DNA from 4 places in the Staphylococcus sp. IVB6181 genome. Region 3 is predicted to be linked to each of the others. Evidence: riboswitches for the same ligand, from Rfam matches in the RefSeq annotation. Region 3 holds a riboswitch; each other region holds the start of a gene.
The links. Region 3 has a riboswitch for S-adenosylmethionine ahead of MUA90_RS11585 (MetQ/NlpA family ABC transporter substrate-binding protein). Riboswitches for the same ligand answer to the same signal wherever they lie in the genome.
Positions count from the first base shown of each region.

Region 1 (5,457 bases), 1.1 Mb from region 3:
AGCATCTACCATACGACGTGTATATTTAAGGCTGATACGACGACCTACGCCGTATTTACCGCCTGTCCAACCTGTGTTTACTAAGTAAACATCTACGTCGTGTTTATCGATTAAATCACCTAAAAGCTCAGCATAAACTTTTGCATGCAATGGTAAGAATGGTGCACCAAAGCAAGTTGAGAATGATGGTACAGGTTCTGTAATACCGCGTTCTGTACCTGCAAGTTTAGAAGTGAAACCACTTAAGAAGTGATAAAGTGCTTGCGCTTTATTTAATTTAGAGATTGGCGGCAACACGCCGAATGCATCTGCAGTAAGGAACACAATTGTATTTGGATGTGCACCTTTTGAAGGTTTTGCGATATTTTCAATATAATCGATCGGATAAGCAGCACGTGTGTTTTCAGTGTGCTCATTGTCATCGAAGTCAACAGAACCATTATCTTCAACAACTACGTTTTCTAAAATTGTACCGTAACGGATTGCATTATAGATTTGAGGTTCTTTTGATTTTGATAAGTTGATAGCTTTTGCATAGCAGCCGCCCTCGATGTTGAAGATACCGTTTTTGTTCCAACCATGTTCATCATCACCGATTAATTTACGATCAGGTGCTGCAGATAAAGTAGTTTTACCTGTACCTGATAAACCGAAGAATAATGCGACATCGCCTTTTTCTCCAACGTTTGCTGAGCAGTGCATACTCATGATATCTTGCTGCGGCAATAAGTAGTTCATTACTGAGAAGATACCTTTTTTCATTTCACCAGCATATTCTGTTCCCCCGATTAGAATTATACGGTGTTTGAATGAAATGATAACGAATGTTTCTGATTTTGTGCCGTCAACTTCAGGATTAGCTTTGAAATAAGGTGCTGAAACGATTGTGAAGTTAGCTTTGATTTTTTCAGCTTCATCTTTTGAAGTAGGGCGGATGAACATATTGTGCGCAAATAAGTTATGCCAAGCCATTTCATTAATTACAGTTAAACGTAACTGAGTATCTTGGTCACTGCCTGCATAACCATTGAAGACATAGAGTTCATCTTTTTGATCTAAGTAATCTAATACTTTGTCATACAGTCTTAAGAAAGTTTCTTCTTCGATAGGTTGGTTAATTGATCCCCAGTCAATTGCATCTCTATAGGAAGGTTCGTTTACAATAAATTTATCCTTAGGAGAACGACCTGTGTATTGTCCAGTAAGTGCGTTGATTGCACCTAGTTCTGTCAATTCGCCTTCGTTATTGTCTAAAATCTTGTTGTAAAGCTGTGTTTTAGTCAGTTGGAAAAGTGATGATGATTTTCCAATTAAATGTTCCAATTTTTTTCGGTTAGTTTGTGCATCTACTGCCATTTTAAATAACCCCTCCAGAGCATTAAGTATTAATTGTAATTGTAAGCCTTTACATTTTCATAGTATAACATATTACCATGATTATTCCACAACAGATTAAAGATTTTGTAAACATAGAATTGACAAGTGTAAATTGTTTGGGTAGTATTGTGTGTAACGGATTCTCTTATCCTGAGTGGCGGAGGGACATGGACCCAAAGAAGCCCAGCAACCTCTCCTTATTGGAGAAAGGTGCCAAACCGTTTGCAAATGTCATAGAAGACGTTTGAACGATAAGAGCGAAAGGACGTTTAAGGGCTTTCTCTCTATGTATATAGTTAGAAAGTCCTTTTTTATTTGAGCTCGTAGATAGAGAATTTTCGTAAAAAAATCAAAAGGAGTCAGTTATGTCGAATAATAGAAGATTATTTACGTCAGAATCTGTTACAGAAGGGCATCCTGATAAAATAGCGGACCAAATTTCAGACGCTATTTTGGATGAATTATTAAAGAAAGATCCGGATGCAAGAGTAGCTTGCGAAACAGTAGTCACTACAGGAATGGCTATGATTGTCGGAGAAATTTCTACAGCAACTTATGTTGATTTTCCTAAAGTTGTCAGAGATACAGTAGAAGAAATCGGTTATACACGAGCAAAATATGGTTATGACAGCCAAACAATGGCGGTTATGTCAGCAATTGATGAACAATCACCTGATATTGCTCAAGCAGTTGACCGTGCGCTGGAATACAGAAATGAAATTACGGAAGAAGAAATCGAAAGTACAGGAGCAGGGGACCAAGGTTTAATGTTTGGTTATGCGACTAATGAAACAGAAACTTATATGCCTTCACCTATCTACTTCTCTCATCAATTAGCAAAACGCTTATCAGATGTTAGAAAAGACGGTACTTTAACATACTTAAGACCGGACGGCAAAGTTCAAGTGACTGTTGAATACGATGAAAACGATCAGCCTGTTCGTATTGATACTATTGTATTATCTACACAGCATGCAGAAGATGTAAGTTTAGATCAAATTCAAAAAGACATCAAAGCGCATGTTATCGATCCAATCGTACCGAAAGCATTATTAGATGAAGAAACAAAATTCTTCATCAATCCTACAGGACGTTTTGTAATCGGCGGACCGCAAGGTGATGCTGGTTTAACAGGCCGTAAGATTATTGTAGATACTTATGGCGGATTTGCACGTCACGGCGGCGGATGCTTCAGCGGTAAGGATCCTACAAAAGTGGACCGTTCAGCAGCTTATGCGGCACGTTATGTGGCTAAGAATATTGTTGCTGCGGGCTTAGCAGATAAATGCGAAGTACAGCTTGCTTATGCAATCGGTGTTGCTGAACCAGTATCGATTTCAATTGATACATTTGGTACAGGCAAAGTGTCTGAAGGTGTGTTAGTTCAAGCAGTCAGAGATAACTTTGATTTGCGCCCAGCAGGCATCATTAAGATGTTAGACTTGAAGCGCCCGATTTATAAACAAACAGCAGCATATGGTCACTTCGGCCGTACAGATGTTGCATTACCTTGGGAACGTGTTGATAAAGTGGATGTATTGAAAGCAGCAGTCCAAGCATAATTTCGTACTTTTTGAATAAAATACGCTTTATTATCGATACATTTGAAAATTTCCTTTATAATTGGTAGTAAGATAAGTAAAGGAGCGGAAATATGTTATGGGACCATTGGAAATTGGTTTAATTGCAGCAATTGTTGTAGCTGTTATCTGTTTTGTACTCTTCTTAATTGCGTTAAACAGTAAGAAGAAAGCAAAATTGCAAGCAGAAGAACAATATGAGGCAAAAGAAAGAAGTTTAAAAGAAAATTATGAAGACGAGTTGGAAAAAGAACGCGTCGAACATAAAAAAGCGGTCACTAAACAACGCGCTGATTTTGATGAAACAGTAACTTCGAAAGACCGTGAAATTGATGCGCTGAAGCTCTTCTCTAAAAATCATAGTGAATATGTGACAGATATGCGTTTAATCGGTATCAGAGATCGCTTGGTCAAAGAAAAACGTATCCGTCCTGAAGATATGCACATCATGGCGAATATTTTCTTGCCGAAGAACGATTTCAATGATATTGATCGCATCAGTCATTTAGTGTTAACGCGTACAGGGTTATACATTATTGATTCACAGTTATTGAAAGGGCATGTTTATAACGGTATCAGTAAAGAACAATTCAGTACTTTACCGACAATTGAACAAGTCTTTGATGTACTTGATTTAGATAAACGTCATCCTCAAACACTAGTGTTAGATGAGAATGATGATAAGCAATCAGCTTCATTTGTGAATTATTCAAATCAATTAAAACGTGTAGAACAGCTTGCTGAAACGTTGAAACGCGAATTAGATTTGAAATATACACCAATGGCATTGCTTTACTTCAACCCTAAAAATGAGGGTGCTGTAACGATTTCTAACTATTCTCAAACAACGAATACAAAAGTATTGGTTGGACCTGAACAGTTAGATGAATACTTTAATAAATTCGTATTCCATGGACGTATTCAATATAATGTTGAAGATTTGCAACGTGTCATGGAAGAAATCGAATCATTCAACTAAACGACAAAGTACCATTGACTGCAAGTATTGCAGTGGATGGTACTTTTTCATTTTAACCAGGACTTTCACTCATGCACTGTTTAACAATTAAGCGTATAGTAAAGGTTGAGAAAAGCGAAGGCTAAAGGAGAGATAGAGATGGAGTATATTACATTTTATAATGGTAATACAATGCCGAAAGTCGGATTAGGCACTTTCAGAGTAGAAAATAATGATCAATTAAAAGCATCTGTTCAATATGCTATTGAACAAGGTTATAGAAGTATTGATACTGCTATGATTTATCAAAACGAAGAAAAAGTAGGAGAAGGTATTAAAGCAGGTATAGCCGCTGCAGGAATAAAACGTTCAGATGTGTTTATTACCTCTAAACTTTGGTTGGATGATTATGGAAGAACGAATGTAGAAGCGGCTTATCAAACATCACTGGATAAATTAGGATTGGATTATTTAGATTTATACTTAATGCACTGGCCTGGTACAGATGAAGATTTAATGATAGAAACATGGCAGGGTATGGAAGATTTATTGAAAGATAATAAAGTTAAAAACATCGGCGTCAGCAATTTCCATCCCCATCATTTAGAAGCCCTATTATCACATGCTTCTATCAAACCTGTTATCAATCAAGTTGAATTTCATCCTTATCTGACACAAAGTGATTTAAACTTATATTTAAATGCACAGCGTATTCAAATGGAATCATGGTCGCCCTTAATGAATGCACAAATTCTTGAAGATGAAACTGTAAAACAAATTGCAAAAGAAGTTGATAAATCTCCAGCACAAGTTATCATTCGTTGGAATCTTCAACATGATGTGGTAGTAATTCCAAAATCAGTAACACCTTTTCGCATCAAAGAGAATATTCAGGTCTTTGATTTCGAACTTACTGAAGACCAAATGCAGCGCCTTGATAATTTGAATCAAAATAAAAGAGTAGGGCCTGACCCAGAACATTATGAAGGTCATAAATAAAGAGGATAACATAGAATGAAAATAGAGAAGCGGGTTCACTACAAAACCTGCTTCTCTATTTTTGCTTATCTTTTCATTTTTAAACTAAATGATAGCCGATCAGACAAGCCGCAAAACATAAACCATACTGCAATAAACTATAAACAATGAACAGTGTCAGTTTTGTTTTATTCATTAGCATTTGTGACAGCTCTGAAGAAAGCGTAGAAAAAGTGGTTAAACCACCTAAAAAACCTGTAACGAGCAATGGCGACACAAACGCATGTCCTATGGCCATACCTGAAATAATACTGATCAAAAAGCTGCCGGCTATGTTAACGATTAATGTCGCAATCGGAAGCTGCGTACGTAGATTTTTACAACTATTTGTGACAGCTGCACGTACAACTGCACCTAAACCGCCGCCAAGCATCACTAAAAGTAAATTAATCATTACTTAACGCACCTCCCAATTTAGTTCCGATATAACATAAAATTATACCTAACACATAACTTGAAAGGGCATAAATAATGAGTAAAGGTATTTGCTGATGGGCAAGCATT
Region 1 is NZ_CP095096.1:1,245,270-1,250,726, forward strand. It holds gene pckA (phosphoenolpyruvate carboxykinase (ATP)) at 1-1,356, opposite strand, end outside; SAM riboswitch class I at 1,520-1,635, shown strand; gene metK (methionine adenosyltransferase) at 1,743-2,939, shown strand; gene MUA90_RS06125 (NERD domain-containing protein) at 3,037-3,936, shown strand; gene MUA90_RS06130 (aldo/keto reductase) at 4,075-4,914, shown strand; gene MUA90_RS06135 (fluoride efflux transporter FluC) at 4,994-5,347, opposite strand; gene crcB (fluoride efflux transporter CrcB) at 5,340-5,457, opposite strand, start outside.
Region 1: linked by a shared signal. The riboswitch ahead of metK (methionine adenosyltransferase) and the one ahead of MUA90_RS11585 (MetQ/NlpA family ABC transporter substrate-binding protein) in region 3 are both predicted to bind S-adenosylmethionine.

Region 2 (5,457 bases), 120 kb from region 3:
AATGAGGGAACCTTGGAGAATCATCCATGTGTCTAAAGACAGACTGCCTGATTTAAGCAGATCGGTTTCTCGTTATGCGTTTCGCAACGAACCAGAGAAACAGCAAAGTCACTACGATGCAGTGACAAAATTAGGCGGCTTACTCGTATTGATCGTAAAACGAGATCCAAGACAAAAAGAAAACCTAGAGAACCATTTAGCATTTGGTGCTTATGCACAAAACCTGATGCTGCTGCTGCATGAAGCAGGCATCGGTACGTGCTGGAAAACACCGCCATACATTTTCCAACCTAAAGTGAGAAAAGTATTAGGTGTAGAAGATGATGAAGATTTATTAGGTTTCTTATATCTTACAGACATGGAAACAAAAATCCCTCCAAAAAAACCGCGTCATACTGAAAATTTTATTTCAGAATATTAATGTATAGAAAAAGCCGGGCTGCAAATCAATGCAACCCGGCTTTATTTATACGTTAGACGTAAAATTATTAATTATTTATTGAAAGTTTGGCTTAAGAAATCTTCAACTTGTTCTGGAGATTTAGCATTTGCTGAATGCAAGTGTGCAGTTTTTTTTCCATCTTTGAATACAAGCAAGCTAGGAATACCCATGACTTCGTAATCTTGTGCAACATCTTCTAATTCGTCGCGGTTTACTGTATACCATTTATAGTCGTTGTATTTTTCAACAATCGGGTCAATCCACATATCCATAGCACGGCAATCAGGGCACCAGCCAGCTTCGAATTTAATGATAACTGGTTCATTGCTTTGAATGATATTATCGAAATCTTGACGTGTTTTAATCGATTCCATTTAAATTTCTCTCCTTTTTTCTGATACTACTAACATTATTATAACCAATTTGTGCGTAAGATTAAAAAAATATACCTATAATTTAAAGCGTTCTTTATGAAAATTTGCTATATTAGAAATAATTAGTTAAAGGAGGTCAAAAGATGATTAGATTCTATCAGTACCACAACTGTACGACTTGTAAAAAAGCTGCAAAATTTTTAGATGAATATGGTGTAAGTTATGAACCGATTGATATTGTAGAACTAAACCCGAATAAAAGAGAGCTGCAAGACATTATTGATAAAACGGGTGTTGAGCTTGATAAGTTATTTAACAAACGCGGAGGAAAATACCGCGAACTTGGTCTGAAAGATAGATTAGACAGTTTGTCTGATGATGAAAAACTAGATTTATTGGCTTCTGACGGTATGTTAGTCAAACGTCCGCTTGCTGTGTCTGGCAATAAAATTACATTAGGTTTTAAAGAGCAAGAATACAAAGATACTTGGGTAAATTAAGTTAAAAGCCCAACAGCAACAACAGATTGCTAATTATTAAATTAACTCTAAAGATTAAAAAACTACAAGATGTCTATAAATAGTTGAATGAAAAGGTTTCATATGGCATCATTAAAGAGTATTCATTTATAAAATAGGAGGGGATTCGTGTGGCAGTGCCAGAGGAATTAAAATATTCAAAAGAACATGAATGGGTAAAAGTTGAGGACGATACAGTAACAATCGGTATTACTGAATACGCTCAAGGAGAACTTGGTGATATCGTATTCGTTGAATTACCAGAAGCTGACGATGATATCGAAGAGGGCGAATCTTTCGGAAGCGTTGAATCAGTTAAAACTGTTTCTGAATTATACGCTCCAGTTTCAGGAACTGTAGTCGAAGTTAACGAAGAATTAGAAGACAGCCCAGAATTTGTTAATGAATCACCATACGAAAAAGCATGGATGGTTAAAGTTAAATTAAATGACGAAAGCCAATTAGATGAATTATTATCAGCAGATCAATATAAAGAAATGATCGGTGAATAATTGACGATTCGTCGTAACTCCAAGATACTTTGTATTTTGGAGTTATTTTTTTATTTAACGGGCTATAAGTAACTATGAAGGTAAAGTGCAAGTGCTTAACAGCAGAATTATTACATAAATTAAAAGGGCTTGTTTGTACATAAAACAAGTTGCGTGTAATTTAAAAGGCGCTTGCGTTACAATTGAGTTAGCAGCTCACAAAACAATATAATATTGGTAAGAACCTAAGCACTTACGTTTGCAAGTTATTATGCAATGATATCACGAGAGTATTGGAGTGTAGTGAATATGGCATTGTTAGATAAAGTAATCGTTGTTGAAGGTAAGACAGATAAGAAGCGTGTTCAAGAGGTCATTGATGAACCAGTACAGATTATTTGTACACATGGTACGATGGGAATCGATAAATTAGATGATATGATCGAAACATTATATGAGCGTCCGGTTTATATTCTTGTTGATGCGGATAAGGAAGGCAGACGGATTCGTCAATGGTTTAAACATTATCTTTCTGAGAGCGAGCATATTTTTGTAGATAAAACATATTGCGAGGTGGCTCGCTGTCCACGCCCATATCTTGCCAGAGTGCTTAGAAATTATGGATTTATGGTAAAAGGTGAAGCACCTGTGAAAGGATTAGTATATAGATGAGTTCTAAGCAGCATATTGCAGATATCACACAAAACTTTGATCAAGATAAACATTTGATATTCGGCTACACACCGATGTGCGGAACATGCAAAGTGTCTGAACGCATGCTGGATATTGCAAATGAGATTTTAGACTTGCCGATTGTTAAGGCAGATTTAAACTTCCATGCAGATTTCAGCGAACAATATCAAATTCAATCTGTTCCTGTTTTGATGGTGATGTCTAAAGATGAGGAACTAAAACGCATTTATGCATTTCAATCTGTTCCTTATTTATTAGAAAATTTAAAATAGTTATTGACGCCTACCGAGTGAAGTGGTAGGATTAATATCAATTAAATAGTTATCTCTTATCAAGAGAGGTGGAGGGATGTGCCCGTTGAAACCCGGCAACCGTCTTTTAAAGAAATGGTGCCAATTCACAAAAAGTTGAACTGCTTTTGAAGATGAGAGAAAGAAATTTTAAATTGCTTTCTCTTTTTTGCTTACAGCAGCGATAAGAGAAAGCATTTTTAATTTTGCAGGTAAAGTAAGGAAAGGGGAGAAACAAGTGATTCAACTGAAACAAATCGTCAAAAGGTATAAGACGAAACACCAAGATGTGCTGGCAGTTGATCATGTCGATTTAGATGTGGCAGAAGGTGTCATATACGGTGTCATCGGGTTTTCAGGTGCCGGTAAAAGTACACTTGTCAGAATTTTAAATTATTTAGAGGAACCTACATCAGGAGAAGTCATCATAGATGGAGATGAATTAGGACAACTCAGCAAGGCGCAGCTTAGACAGAAACGACAAAAGGTAAGTATGATATTCCAACATTTCAACTTGCTTTGGTCGCGAACTGTTGTAGATAACATTAAGTTTCCGTTGGAAATAGCCGGAGTAGATAAGAAGAAAGCTGAAAGCAGAGCACAAGAGCTTGTAGAACTTGTAGGACTTAAAGGGCGAGAAAATTCTTATCCTTCTGAACTATCTGGCGGTCAAAAACAAAGAGTGGGTATTGCACGTGCTTTAGCGAACGAACCGAAAGTATTGCTTTGCGATGAGGCAACAAGTGCACTCGACCCGCAAACAACTGATGAAATTTTAGAGTTATTACTGAAAATCAGAAAAGAAGAAGATTTAACAATTGTTATCATTACGCATGAAATGAATGTCATTCGTCAAATCTGCGATGAAGTTGCAGTAATGGAAAATGGTAAAGTGATTGAACGCGGCGATGTAAAAGAGGTCTTTGAAAATCCTCAGCATCCGGTAACTAAACGCTTCGTTAAAGAGGGCTTGAATGATGAATTCGATGAATCGATTCAAGAACTTATTCCAGAAGCAACAAATGGTTACATTGTCCGTTTGAACTTCTCAGGAGAAGAAACAACTGAACCGGTTGTATCATATATCACTCAAAAATATAATCTCGATGTGAACATCTTAGAAGCGAATATCCGTCATTCGAAAAGCGGACCGATCGGTTTCTTGATTGTACATATTGCAGACTTGAAAACTGAATTTTTTGATGATTTTAAAAACGAGCTTGAAAACCGCAATGTACATGTGGAGGTGATTCGAAATGGATAAGTCATTCAGCGATATTCTGCGCGAAATGGTAACCATGCCGAACGTCCAAGGGGATCAAGTTTGGGTGGCTTCATACGAAACACTTTATATGACTGCTATTTCAACTGTTTTTGCATTCTTTATCGGCATTATTTTAGGTGTGCTGCTTTTCTTAACAGCTAAAAGCAAATCACCGGCAGCCAAAGTGTTTTATCAAATCGTATCATTCATTGTCAACTTGTTCCGTGCAATTCCGTTCATCATTTTAATCTTGTTATTGATTCCATTTACAAGTTTGATTTTAGGAACAATCAGCGGACCGACAGGGGCATTGCCGGCATTAGTCATTGGCGCGGCACCATTCTATGCACGTTTAGTTGAAATTGCGTTTAAAGAAATAGATAAAGGCGTTATTGAAGCTGCACGTTCAATGGGTGCAAATACTTGGACAATTATTCGAAAAGTATTAATTCCTGAATCACGTCCAGCACTTATCTCAGGTATTACAGTTACAGCTATCGCATTAGTAGGTTCAACTGCAGTGGCCGGGGTAATCGGTGCCGGCGGTTTAGGTAACTTAGCTTATTTAACAGGCTTTACAAGAAACCAAAATGACGTCATCTTGGTTTCAACTATCTTTATTTTGGTATTTGTGTTCATTATCCAATTTGTGGGTGACTGGGCTACAAATAAAATCGATAAACGTTAATTACATTAAGAGAGGGTCAATTCAATGAAAAAGATTATTACTATTTTAGCAGTTTTAGTATTAACTGTAGCTTTAGCAGCATGCGGCAATAAAGACAAATCAAGCGGAGAAGAATCTAAGACAATTAAAGTCGGAGCATCACCGGCACCTCACGCTGAACTTTTAGAACAAGCAAAACCAATCTTGAAAAAAGAAGGTTATGACTTAAAAATTAAAACAATCAACGACTATACTACACCTAACAAATTAGTAGACAGCGGTGAATTGGATGCGAACTTCTTCCAACACACACCTTACTTAAACACTGAAAAGAAAAGCAAAGGCTATAAATTAGTATCTGTAGGCAACGTTCACTTAGAACCAATGGCTGTGTATTCTAAAAAATACAAAAGCTTGAAAGAACTTCCAAAAGGCGCAACAGTTTACGTATCAAACAACCCAGCTGAAGAAGGACGTTTCTTGAAATTCTTCGTTGACGAAGGCTTAATGAAATTGAAAAAAGGCGTTAAAATCCAAGACGCACACTTCAGCGACATTGTAGAAAACAAAAAAGATATCAAATTCAACAACAAACAATCAGCTGAGTACTTACCAAAAATCTATCAAAACCAAGATGTTGACGCAGCAATCATCAACTCTAACTTCGCGATCGAACAAAAATTAAGTCCTAAAAAAGACTCTATCGCACTTGAAAAAC
Region 2 is NZ_CP095096.1:2,250,416-2,255,872, reverse strand. It holds gene MUA90_RS11050 (nitroreductase family protein) at 1-421, shown strand, start outside; gene MUA90_RS11045 (thioredoxin family protein) at 493-816, opposite strand; gene MUA90_RS11040 (arsenate reductase family protein) at 960-1,316, shown strand; gene gcvH (glycine cleavage system protein GcvH) at 1,466-1,846, shown strand; gene MUA90_RS11030 (toprim domain-containing protein) at 2,135-2,497, shown strand; gene MUA90_RS11025 (thioredoxin family protein) at 2,494-2,790, shown strand; SAM riboswitch class I at 2,844-2,949, shown strand; gene MUA90_RS11020 (methionine ABC transporter ATP-binding protein) at 3,047-4,072, shown strand; gene MUA90_RS11015 (methionine ABC transporter permease) at 4,065-4,760, shown strand; gene MUA90_RS11010 (MetQ/NlpA family ABC transporter substrate-binding protein) at 4,785-5,457, shown strand, end outside.
Region 2: linked by a shared signal. The riboswitch ahead of MUA90_RS11020 (methionine ABC transporter ATP-binding protein) and the one ahead of MUA90_RS11585 (MetQ/NlpA family ABC transporter substrate-binding protein) in region 3 are both predicted to bind S-adenosylmethionine.

Region 3 (5,457 bases):
TAAAAAGAGTAGTAAGTGCATCATCATTTGGCCATTCGCACTCCTTTCACTAAGATCAATACAAATCCTTGCAAGAGTGTCATGATGACCACAAAGAAGATACCCTTAATATCGAAAAAGTGTATCACATCTCTTAGAATTGAGAACGGCTGATTGATCAAATATACACTGTGAAATCTTAAAAATCGACCCATCGCAATACCGACACTATTCGCAATCATCAATGTAATGACAAGGATGTAGTTGAATAGAGGTTTGTCAGTAAGGTGGAAGAGTTCGATATTGATTAAAATATAACAATACAGCGCAAATAAAACGCCGCCGACTAAATAAGTGAAGTAGAGCCATTCTGTTGCGATCACACCATGCATAATACTAAAACCGAATTGGTTCAAATGGATTAAATCCGTCACCATATAAAAGGTGTTAGGGAAGATTAAAATAAAAATCGCTGAGAAAATAATAAATAACGGCCATTCAAACCGGCGCTTAGGTATAAAGAGTTTTATTAACCATACCAATTCAAAAGGGATATATGCTAAAAATAAGTTCAATGCCATGAATTGGTAGAAATTGTCCAATGGCAGTGTCATCAGCATCAGTATAACGAAAAATATGCGTGCAATATATCGTGATTGCATCTTTAAAGCCCTCTCTCTTCATTCATCCATCATAGGGATGTATTGTCTTGCTTCTAAAACAGACAGCAAACGTGCTTTTCTGTCAGACTTAAGTGAATATAATACATCTTTTTAACGGAGATATCAATTAAAAGCGCAGGTTAGGCATACCTTGAAATGAAGCATAAATTTTAAATAATCAGGGAATAATGCTACTAACTTAAGATAAAATTATTTGATTGAGCTATAGAATAACTTTGGTGTATAATAGGTAGTCATTACAAAAATCGACGTAAAATACGCAATAAAGGAGGCTATCATGAGTAAGCAATTAATCACACTTTACTTTAATATATTTCTCGTTTTCTTAGGGATTGGATTAGTTGTACCTGTATTACCTGTCTATTTAAAGGATTTAGGTTTAAATGGAAGTGATTTAGGTATTCTTGTTGCGGCCTTTGCATTAGCGCAAATGGTAATTTCTCCATTCGGAGGCAACCTTGCTGATAAATTAGGCAAAAAACTCATTATCTGTATCGGATTGATATTATTCTCTGTTTCTGAATTTATCTTTGCGATGAGCAGTAATTATACATTGTTAATTATTTCAAGAATTATCGGGGGCTTTAGTGCTGGTATGGTCATGCCGGGTGTAACAGGCATGATTGCGGATATTTCGCCGCCGCAAGATAAAGCTAAGAACTTCGGCTATATGTCTGCCATTATCAACTCAGGGTTTATTTTAGGACCAGGGTTCGGCGGTTTTATGGCTGAATTCTCCCATCGTCTGCCGTTCTATTTTGCAGGAAGTTTAGGTATTATAGCTTTTGTTTGTTCGGTATTCTTTATTCATGGCGCAAAACGCGAAACAACAGATGGTTTCCACCAATTTGTAGAGCCGCAAGAATTAGCTAAAGTTAATATCAAAGCTTTTATTACACCGATCATTATTACATTCGTACTCGCATTCGGTTTAGCAGCTTTTGAAACACTGTATCCTTTATATACTGCAGATAAAGCACACTATGCTCCAAAAGATATTTCTATCGCTATAATGGGCGGCGGTTTAGCAGGTGCTATCTTCCAAATTTTCTTATTTGATAAGTTTATGAAGTATTTCAAAGAATTGACCTTTATTCAAATTTCGCTCTTTTATTCAGCAGTAGTCTTATTCTTATTAGTAGTTGCACACCACTATTGGTCAATCATGATCATCAGCTTTATTGTATTTATCGGTTTCGACATGATCCGACCTGCGATTACCAACTACTTTTCAAATATTGCAGGCAACCGCCAAGGACTTGCCGGTGGATTAAACTCGACATTTACTAGTATGGGCAACTTTGCAGGACCACTTGTCGCGGGTTCATTATATGACGTGAACTTTGAATTTCCGTTGTACATGTCTATTACTGTTATGCTGCTTGGAATTGTAATTATTATGATAGAGAAGACGATTAGAAAGAATAAAGGAATGAAAGTGTAATTTTAAAAGAAAAGATACATGTGCCAGCAGTTTATTGTTGGCACTTTAATTATTACAGTATTTTTTTCAGAAAAATATGAAAATAAGATTGACGAATTATATAACTGGTGGTAACCTTAATACAATTCAATTTAATAAGACTCTTATCAAGAGCGGCGGAGGGATGTGCCCTATGAAGCCCAGCAACCATCGTATATACGAAGTGGTGCTAATTCACAAAAAGCAATTGCTTATGAAGATGAGAGAAAGAACGAAAAGCTTTCTCTTAATTTAAGGGGGAGCTTTTTCTATTGAAAGGAGTCTTGTTATTTGTAAATTACATAGGGATGGTGTCATAGTAAGATGAAAAAATTAATCAGTTTTATCGGGTTATGTATTTTGTTAGTCGTATTAGCAGCCTGCGGTCAAGGTAAAGGCGGAGAAAACAAAAAAATTACAGTTGCGGCCTCTCCTGCGCCTCATGGTGAAGTGTTAGAACATGCTAAGAAAGAAATGAAGAAAAAAGGTTATGACTTAGAAGTAAAAGTCGTTAACGATTATAAAGTGCCGAATAAATTATTAGACAAAGGCGATGTGGATGCGAACTTATTCCAACACGTTCCTTATTTAAAAGCCGAAAAGAAATCACATGGTTATAAAATAGAAGAAGTCGGCAAAGTCTTCACAACACCAATGGGTGTATATAGTAAAAAATACAAAAACATTAAAGATATTCCGAAAGGATCAACAATCTATGTTTCAAATAACCCAGCAGAAGAAGGACGTTTCCTATCATTCTTTGTAAATGAAGGTTTGGTTAAAATCAAAGATGGTGTCAAAATCGAAGATGCAAAATTCGAAGACATTGTGGAAAACAAGAAAGATTTGAAATTCAATAATCAGCAAGGCGCAGAATTCTTGCCGAAAACGTATAAAAGCGGTGAAGGTGCAGCTGTTATCATGAACTCTAACTATGCAATTGATAATGGTTTAACACCTTCTAAAGATGCCATTGTTATGGAAAACGAATCTTCACCATTTGCGAATATCCTTGCGGTAAAAGAAGGACATAAAAATGATGAAAAATTCCAAACTTTGATTAAAGTATTGCAATCAAAAGATATGAAAGCATTCATTAAAAAAGAATACGGTAAAGACGTAATACCGTATGAAGCTAAGTAAGACAAGGGAGAGAATTATAATGACAAAATTAGGGATTATCGGTGTAGGCAGAGTAGGCAGCCAAGTATTGACTGATGCACAATATTTAGGATGCTTTTCACAAATCGTTGTAGTGGATACAGATACTTCGCAAGCTGAAGGAGAAGTCTTAGACCACTTGCATATCCAAGGTTTGAAACGTTCGCATCATGTGGATATCCAAACCGGAGGGTACGAGGATTTAAAAGATGCGGATATCGTAATTATTTCAGCCAGCGCACCTTCTACACCAGATATGAAGGATCGTACCTTATTGACGAAAGCGAACAGTACCATCGTTCATGAAGTCTTCAGCAAGCTTTCTGCTGTAACGACAGAGCCTATTGTTATCTTAATTTCTAATCCTGTGGATGCAATGACTTATTTGGGTCATCAGGCAGGTTATCCAGCTGATAAAGTCATTGGAACAGGAACAATTTTAGAGTCTTCTCGTTTTCGTACTTTAATTGCAGCTTACTACGATGTCGATCCTAAAGACGTAGAGGCTTTTGTTTTAGGCGAGCATGGCTCTCACTGTGTACCTGTTTGGAGCCGTGTACGCATTCATGGTATTGAATTGCCTGAGTTTGAACAGTTAACAGGCGCAGAACCAATCAACCAAGCAGCTGTGTCGCATAGTATTGATGAAGTAGCATTTGATGTCTTTATCAAGAAAGGCTGGACGAATGCGGCCATTTCAAGAGCAGCTGTACAATTAGCACACGCTGTTGTATTGAATGAACATACGATTGAACCGGTGAGCGGTCTAGTCAATCATGAGTATGGCTTATCTGATGGCGCATTAAGTCTGTTAACATTGATTGATCGACAAGGTATAAAACAACGTTTGCCGATAGCACTTTCTGATACAGAGGTACAGCAATTAGAAGCCGCACATCAATTTATTCAACAAGCCATTGAACAAGGCGAACAAGCTATTAAAGAAAATCAATAATATATCAGCAGGTCAGTTGCGAGGTGTTTAACCCCAGCAGTTGACCTGCTTTTTCTGTGAATAGTCTTATTTGTAGTGTGTTTGTAACATGATTTCAATTTTATGGACAAAATTTGAAGGGATAGATGAGAAGGAAAGCAATCAGATAGACGTTAAACCTTGTTAAATAGGATGTTCGCAACCAAAAAGAGGTTTGTGTCACTTTGTGATGTCACCGTTATTTTCGTGTCGGTTCTGTTACATATATTACATTTGGTTTAAATAGCTTACTACTTACCGTTTATGTAAAGTTTTTGTGTTAATATTGTAATCACGAATCAAGGGTGAAGAGGTTATAAGAATGAGAGCGTTAATTTTATGGGTATATGCTGGCATTCTGGCTTGTTGCTTGATTTTTCTGTTAGTATTAGTGACGAATGAAAGCGAACTTGCTAAGTTCCAAAACGGTGTCTCTGCTTTCATGCAAAGCGAGCATGTTTCGTCAAACAACAATGCATCAGAAACTCCTCCACCTACATACAGTGCAGTGGCTGGGGGGGCATCAACACAACATACAGAAGCAGCACATAGTACAAAAGCAGAATCCAATTCAGTATTTGTGATTTCACTCACATTTATCGCAAATGATGTGAGTCAGCAATGGCTTCAGCATTTTACAAAACAAGGCGTATCGGGCAACTGAACTCAGAAATGAGCAGAAACAGTGTCGGGGCGCCTTGTTTTTTTAGGTTTGAAGCGGTATTGATGTTGTCTGTTTGCTTTGCGTGCTATATTAAATATGAGGTGAACGCAATGAAACAGAAGAAGACAAATGCGATGCGCATTTTAGATCGCGAAGGCATCGATTATGAAATGCGTACATTTAAAATGGGCAAGGAACACATTGAAGGACAAGAGGTCGCAAAGCTGATTGGGGCAGATCCTGAACAAGTGTTTAAAACCTTGCTGTTTATTAACAACAATCATGACCCGTATGTATTTGTAATACCGGTAGAAAGCCACTTGGATATGAAACATGCGGCACAAGCTGTTGGAGAGAAGAAGCTGCATTTACTCCCATTAGATGAACTGACTAAAGTGACAGGATATATTCGCGGCGGCTGTTCTCCAATCGGCATGAAACACGCGTATCCGACTGTCATTGATCAATCTGCTGAGCAACAGGAGAAAATCTTTGTCAGCGGCGGACTGCGCGGTGTACAAATGGGTGTGAATGT
Region 3 is NZ_CP095096.1:2,365,873-2,371,329, reverse strand. It holds gene MUA90_RS11600 (hypothetical protein) at 1-27, opposite strand, end outside; gene MUA90_RS11595 (DUF1361 domain-containing protein) at 24-641, opposite strand; gene norA (multidrug efflux MFS transporter NorA) at 940-2,106, shown strand; SAM riboswitch class I at 2,247-2,351, shown strand; gene MUA90_RS11585 (MetQ/NlpA family ABC transporter substrate-binding protein) at 2,449-3,267, shown strand; gene MUA90_RS11580 (lactate/malate family dehydrogenase) at 3,287-4,240, shown strand; gene MUA90_RS11575 (hypothetical protein) at 4,581-4,922, shown strand; gene ybaK (Cys-tRNA(Pro) deacylase) at 5,033-5,457, shown strand, end outside.

Region 4 (5,457 bases), 1.2 Mb from region 3:
CATGTTGAACACAGACTTCAAAGTATTTGCGACGGTTTAGCGCAAGCGTTTGATGCTAAGGTCGAATTAGATTATATGCATTTGCCGAATGCAGTGATGAATGATGCTGACTTAACAGAAGTTGCGAAAAGTACTGCACAAGAAGCGGGTTATCAAGTGTATGATTTGAAACAGCCGAAAACAATCGGTGAAGATTTCTCAGCAATGAGTGATACGGTACCAGGTGTATTTGCTTTTATCGGTTCTGAATCAGATTATGATCTGCATCATCCGAAATACAATCCGAATGAAGGTATTTTAGAAACAGCACCTGTGTATCTCGCGAATTTAGTTCAAAAATTATTTTAATTTGCTCATGAATGAAATAGGGATTTTGTGGTATAGCATTAATATGACTAATAACGAGGAGTGATAGATAATGGCACCACAAGATCCGCGCAAGAAATTCTCAGATGAAGATTTTCCAAAGCAAGAACAAGAGTGGCCAGGTCTTCAAGCAGATATGGAACCAAAACCTGATTGCGGCGAAACTTCTTATAAAGGACACGGCCGCTTAGAAGGTATCAAAGCACTTGTGACTGGCGGAGATTCAGCAATCGGCCGTGCTGTCGCAATTGCTTATGCACGTGAAGGTGCGTCAGTGGTGATTAACTATCATCCGAAAGAAGAACAAGACGCACAAGAAGTTAAAAAAGTAATTGAAGATACTGGCGGTACAGTTTATCTGAAACCAGGAGATCTTTCAAACGAGTCTTTCAACTATGAATTAGTCGAATATGCGAATGAACAACTCGGCGGTTTAGATAATGTGACACTTGTAGCTGGACATCAGCAATATCACGAAGGCTTCGAAAACTTCAAAACAGAAGATTTCACACAAACCTTTACAACAAATGTGTACTCATTATTCTGGACAGTACAAAAAGCACTGGATTATTTAAAACCAGGCGCAACTATTACGACAACAACATCTATTCAAGGTTATGATCCAAATCCAGTATTGCATGATTATGCGGCTACAAAAGCAGCCATTATTTCATTGACGAAAAGTCTTGCTAAAGAATTAATTGATAAAGGTATCCGTGTCAATTCAGTAGCACCTGGACCATTCTGGTCACCATTACAAATTTCAGGCGGACAACCGCAAAGCAAAATTCCAGAGTTCGGTCAAAGTTCATTGATGGGACGCTGCGGACAACCAGTTGAACTTGCAAGCACCTATGTCTTGCTTGCATCAGATGAATCTAGTTATACAACAGGCCAAGTCTATGGTGTAACTGGCGGTAAACAAATCAACTGATTCAAACATGCAATTTTGCAAGTAACCAATAAATCTGACCCCTCGCTGAATAAAGTGAGGGGTTTCATCATTTGTGATATAAATTCTGGGTAAATGTGAAATGAAAAACACAATATTCGCATTTTGGTAAGCAGTTGCTTATGATAGAGACACTTCAGATAAAGTATAGAAAGGAGATAACAATGAAACATTTTAATCCGAAAGATTTAACGCAAAGAGAAAATTATAAATTATTAAGCGGCAGTGTTTTGCCGAGACCAATCGCATTTGTGACATCCCAAGATAAAGACGGCAATTTAAATGCGGCACCTTTTAGTTTCTTTAATGTGGTAAGCAGCCAACCGCCGATGATTATGATTTCGACAGGCCGTACTAATGGTGTACGCAAAGATACAGCGCAAAATATCATTGATACCGGAGAATTTGTAGTACATATCTCTGAACTGTCAATGATTGAAGGGATTAACAGTACTGCAGCACCGATTGACCGTACAGAAAACGAATTAGAGCGTACAGACTTTAAAACGATTCCTTCGCAAGTAGTAAATGTACCGAGTATCGAAGGTGCAAGTATTACGTTTGAATGCAAATTAGATCGTGTAATTGAACTAGGCAATGATGAAGTCGGCAACGATTTGATTTTAGGCGAAGTTGTACAATATCATATCGCAGACGAAGTCTATATCGAGCCGCATAAAATTGATGTCAAAGCCTTGCATCCTGTCGGTCGTCTTGCAGGTAATGATTATGTGAGACTTGGCGAAGAATTTGTATTAGAGCGCCCAACAGAATAATTGTAAAATTAAATTTTTTCGTTTTCACGATTGACTAAAGCGGACAATCATGATAGGTTTAAAAAGATTCGGAAAATAAAAATAAATAGTACTTATCAAGAGAGGTGGAGTGAAGGGCACTTTGAAGCCTCGGCAACATGGATCGCAGAATTTCTGCGACGCGTGTGCCAATTCCCGTAGCAAAATTGATTGCTAAGAGATAAGAAACAAGCATTGTATCCTTTTTCTTAGCAGGAAAAAGGATTTTTTTAATATATGAGCGAGGTGTTTGAATCATGTCCGAAGAAAGACAAAAAGGGAATGCTTTGGCACTTATTCCTTTGGTTATATTCGTAGGTTTATTCTTAGGTGTCGGTATTATTACAGGCGACTTTACGAAGATGCCGTTGAATATTGCGATTACGATTGCGGTTGTTATCGCATTAGTTATGAACCGTAAACAAAAGTTTGCGGATAAAGTTGAAGTTTTCACTAAAGGTGCAGGTCATTCGAATATTATTTTAATGGTCTTGATTTTCGTTTTAGCCGGGGCATTTTCTAAAGTAACTGAGGAAATGGGCGGCGTTAAATCAACAGTTAACCTTGGGTTGACGTTAATTCCCAGCAACTTATTAATCGTAGGTTTATTTATTATTTGTATGTTCGTCTCTATTTCAATGGGGACATCAGTCGGAACTGTTGCGGCGATTGCGCCGGTTGGTTTCGGTATCAGTGAAGCCACAGATATTTCAGCAGCAATCGCAATGGCAACAGTGGTCGGCGGGGCAATGTTCGGCGATAACTTATCTATGATTTCTGATACAACTATTTCTGCAGTCCGTACACAAAATACACGGATGAGCGATAAGTTTAAAGTGAACTTCAGAATTGTCTTGCCGGGTGCGATTATCACCATGATTATTTTAGGGTTCTTAACGCACAGTGCAACGGTAAGCAGTACAAAAGATTATAGTTTCGAATTTATCAAAGTCATTCCTTACTTATTAGTATTGATATTAGCCTTAATCGGCATTAATGTCATTATCGTACTGATAGGCGGAACTGTCTTGTCAGGCATTATCGGCTTGATTGATGGTTCGTTTAATTGGATTGGATTCTTAAAAGCAGCATCAGAAGGTATGATCGGTATGGAAGATATCGCAATCATCGCTTTAATGATCGGCGGCTTAATCGGCTTGATTCAACACTATGGCGGTATCACTTGGCTTCTGAATTTTGTCCGCAGCAAAGTGAAATCAAGACGCGGGGCAGAATTCGGTATTGCTGGTTTAGTCAGCGCTGCTGATATTTCAACTGCGAATAATACGATTTCTATCTTAATGGCAGGGCCATTAGCGAAGAACATTGCGGATGAATATGATATTGACCCAAGAAAATCTGCTAGTATCTTAGATATCTTCGGCAGTTGTTTCCAAGGGTTGCTGCCGTATAGCCCGCAAGTGATTGCAGCAGCTGGTGTCGCAGGTATTTCACCGTTTAGGCTGGTTCCTTATTCGATTTATCCGATTGTCTTAGGTATCAGCGGTCTGATTGCGATTGCCTTTAACTTGCCGAGACTTAACAAAAGCAAGCAAAAAGCGAAATAACTTTTACTTTCACGCTTGAAAAATGTTAAAGTAATCTTGTTGTGAATTACTATGTTTGTAAGCGCGATTGCTTTGGCTTATATTCTTAAATGCGTTAAAATAATAGAGAGTGTGAAAGTAGGTGACGACAGAGTGGCAAGATATAACATTGAAAACGACGTAGTAGTCATATCATTGGAACGTTTAATGCGTATTCAACCTGAGTTGATTTATCAAGCTTGGACGGATGCTGATATTATGAAACGCTGGTTTATGACTTCTAACCGTTCAAATCAATCAATTGATTTGATTCCTGAAGAAGGCAGACGTTATGAAATTGTAGATGAACGTAACGGCAAAAAGAACAGAGTGACAGGTGTCTTCCAAGAATTAGAAGCACCAAGCCGTATTGTCATGACAATCGGTATGCCTGAATTGAGCGATAAAGAAGATACGATAGAAGTAGAAATCTTCGAACGCGAACCAGGTTCGGATATGACACAAATGAATTTCCGATATACTGCTGTTGTTCCGAAAGAAAGAAGATGGACAACTTTGGAATATAAACAGCAAAAGAAAGAATATCATGATGCGACTGCACATGGTTTTGAAAACATGTTCATTAAACTACAAGAAATTTTAAAAGAGATACAAGAAAACCAAGAAGAATTCTAAAAGAAAAGCAGCGGCACTGAAATATAATTTTCAGTACCGCTGCTTTTATACATATATGAAAATGTTTGAGGAATTATACTGTTTCTTGCCCCCGTTTATTCCAAGTTAAGATGAAGCTGAGCATTGCCAGCAAACTAATACCAGTCAATAAAATGAAGCCGACATCCCATCCGAAGTGATCTACTACAAAGCCGAGTACAATGTTGGCCATCACCGCTCCGAATAAATAACCGAATAAACCAGTTAAACCTGCTGCAGTGCCGGCTGCTTTTTTCGGAACATAGTCTAATGCTTGCAGACCGATCAACATTACCGGACCGTAAATTAAGAAACCAATCGCTACGAGTGATAAATTATCTACCCATGGATTGCCTGCCGGGTTGAGCCAATAAATCAGAACGAAAATTGTTACGCCTAGCATGAAGAAGAAGCCTGCAGGACCGCGGCGGCCTTTAAAGACTTTGTCGGAAATCCATCCGCAAAGCAATGTACCTGGGATACCTGCCCATTCATACAAGAAGTAAGCCCAACCAGATGCTTTCAAATCAAAGTGCTTTTCTTCGCTTAAATAGACAGGTGCCCAGTCTAATACACCGTATCTCACGAAGTAGACAAAGATATTCGCAAATGCAATGGCCCAAATCCATTTGTTGTTGAGGACATAGTTGAAGAGGATTTCTTTTGTAGTTAATTCTGTCTCGAGGGTTGTTCTTGATGCTGTTGGATAGTCATTGCGGTACGCTTCAATTGAAGGCAGACCTTCAGATTGAGGTGTATCGCGAATCAATACATAAGAAATAATCGCAATGATAATCGCTAAAAGTGCGGGATAAATGAAGACGCCTTCGAATCCTTTGAGGTAACCGAAGTTATATAAAGCGGTCATTGAAATACCCCAAGTCGCAATCGGAGCCATCAAACCGCCGCCGACGTTATGGGCAACGTTCCAAATAGCAGTTTTGCTTCCCCGTTCGCTGACACTGAACCAATGGACTAATATTCGACCAGATGGCGGCCAACCCATGCCTTGGAACCAGCCGTTTAAGAACAGCATGATGAACATAATCAAAATGCTGGAAGTAAAGAATGGTACGAAACCAAGCAATAAGTTGACGATAGCTGT
Region 4 is NZ_CP095096.1:780,565-786,021, forward strand. It holds partial or broken gene MUA90_RS03410 (amidohydrolase) at 1-348, shown strand, start outside; gene MUA90_RS03415 (SDR family oxidoreductase) at 419-1,300, shown strand; gene MUA90_RS03420 (flavin reductase family protein) at 1,483-2,094, shown strand; SAM riboswitch class I at 2,184-2,300, shown strand; gene MUA90_RS03425 (Na+/H+ antiporter NhaC family protein) at 2,370-3,680, shown strand; gene MUA90_RS03430 (SRPBCC family protein) at 3,813-4,334, shown strand; gene glpT (glycerol-3-phosphate transporter) at 4,408-5,457, opposite strand, start outside.
Region 4: linked by a shared signal. The riboswitch ahead of MUA90_RS03425 (Na+/H+ antiporter NhaC family protein) and the one ahead of MUA90_RS11585 (MetQ/NlpA family ABC transporter substrate-binding protein) in region 3 are both predicted to bind S-adenosylmethionine.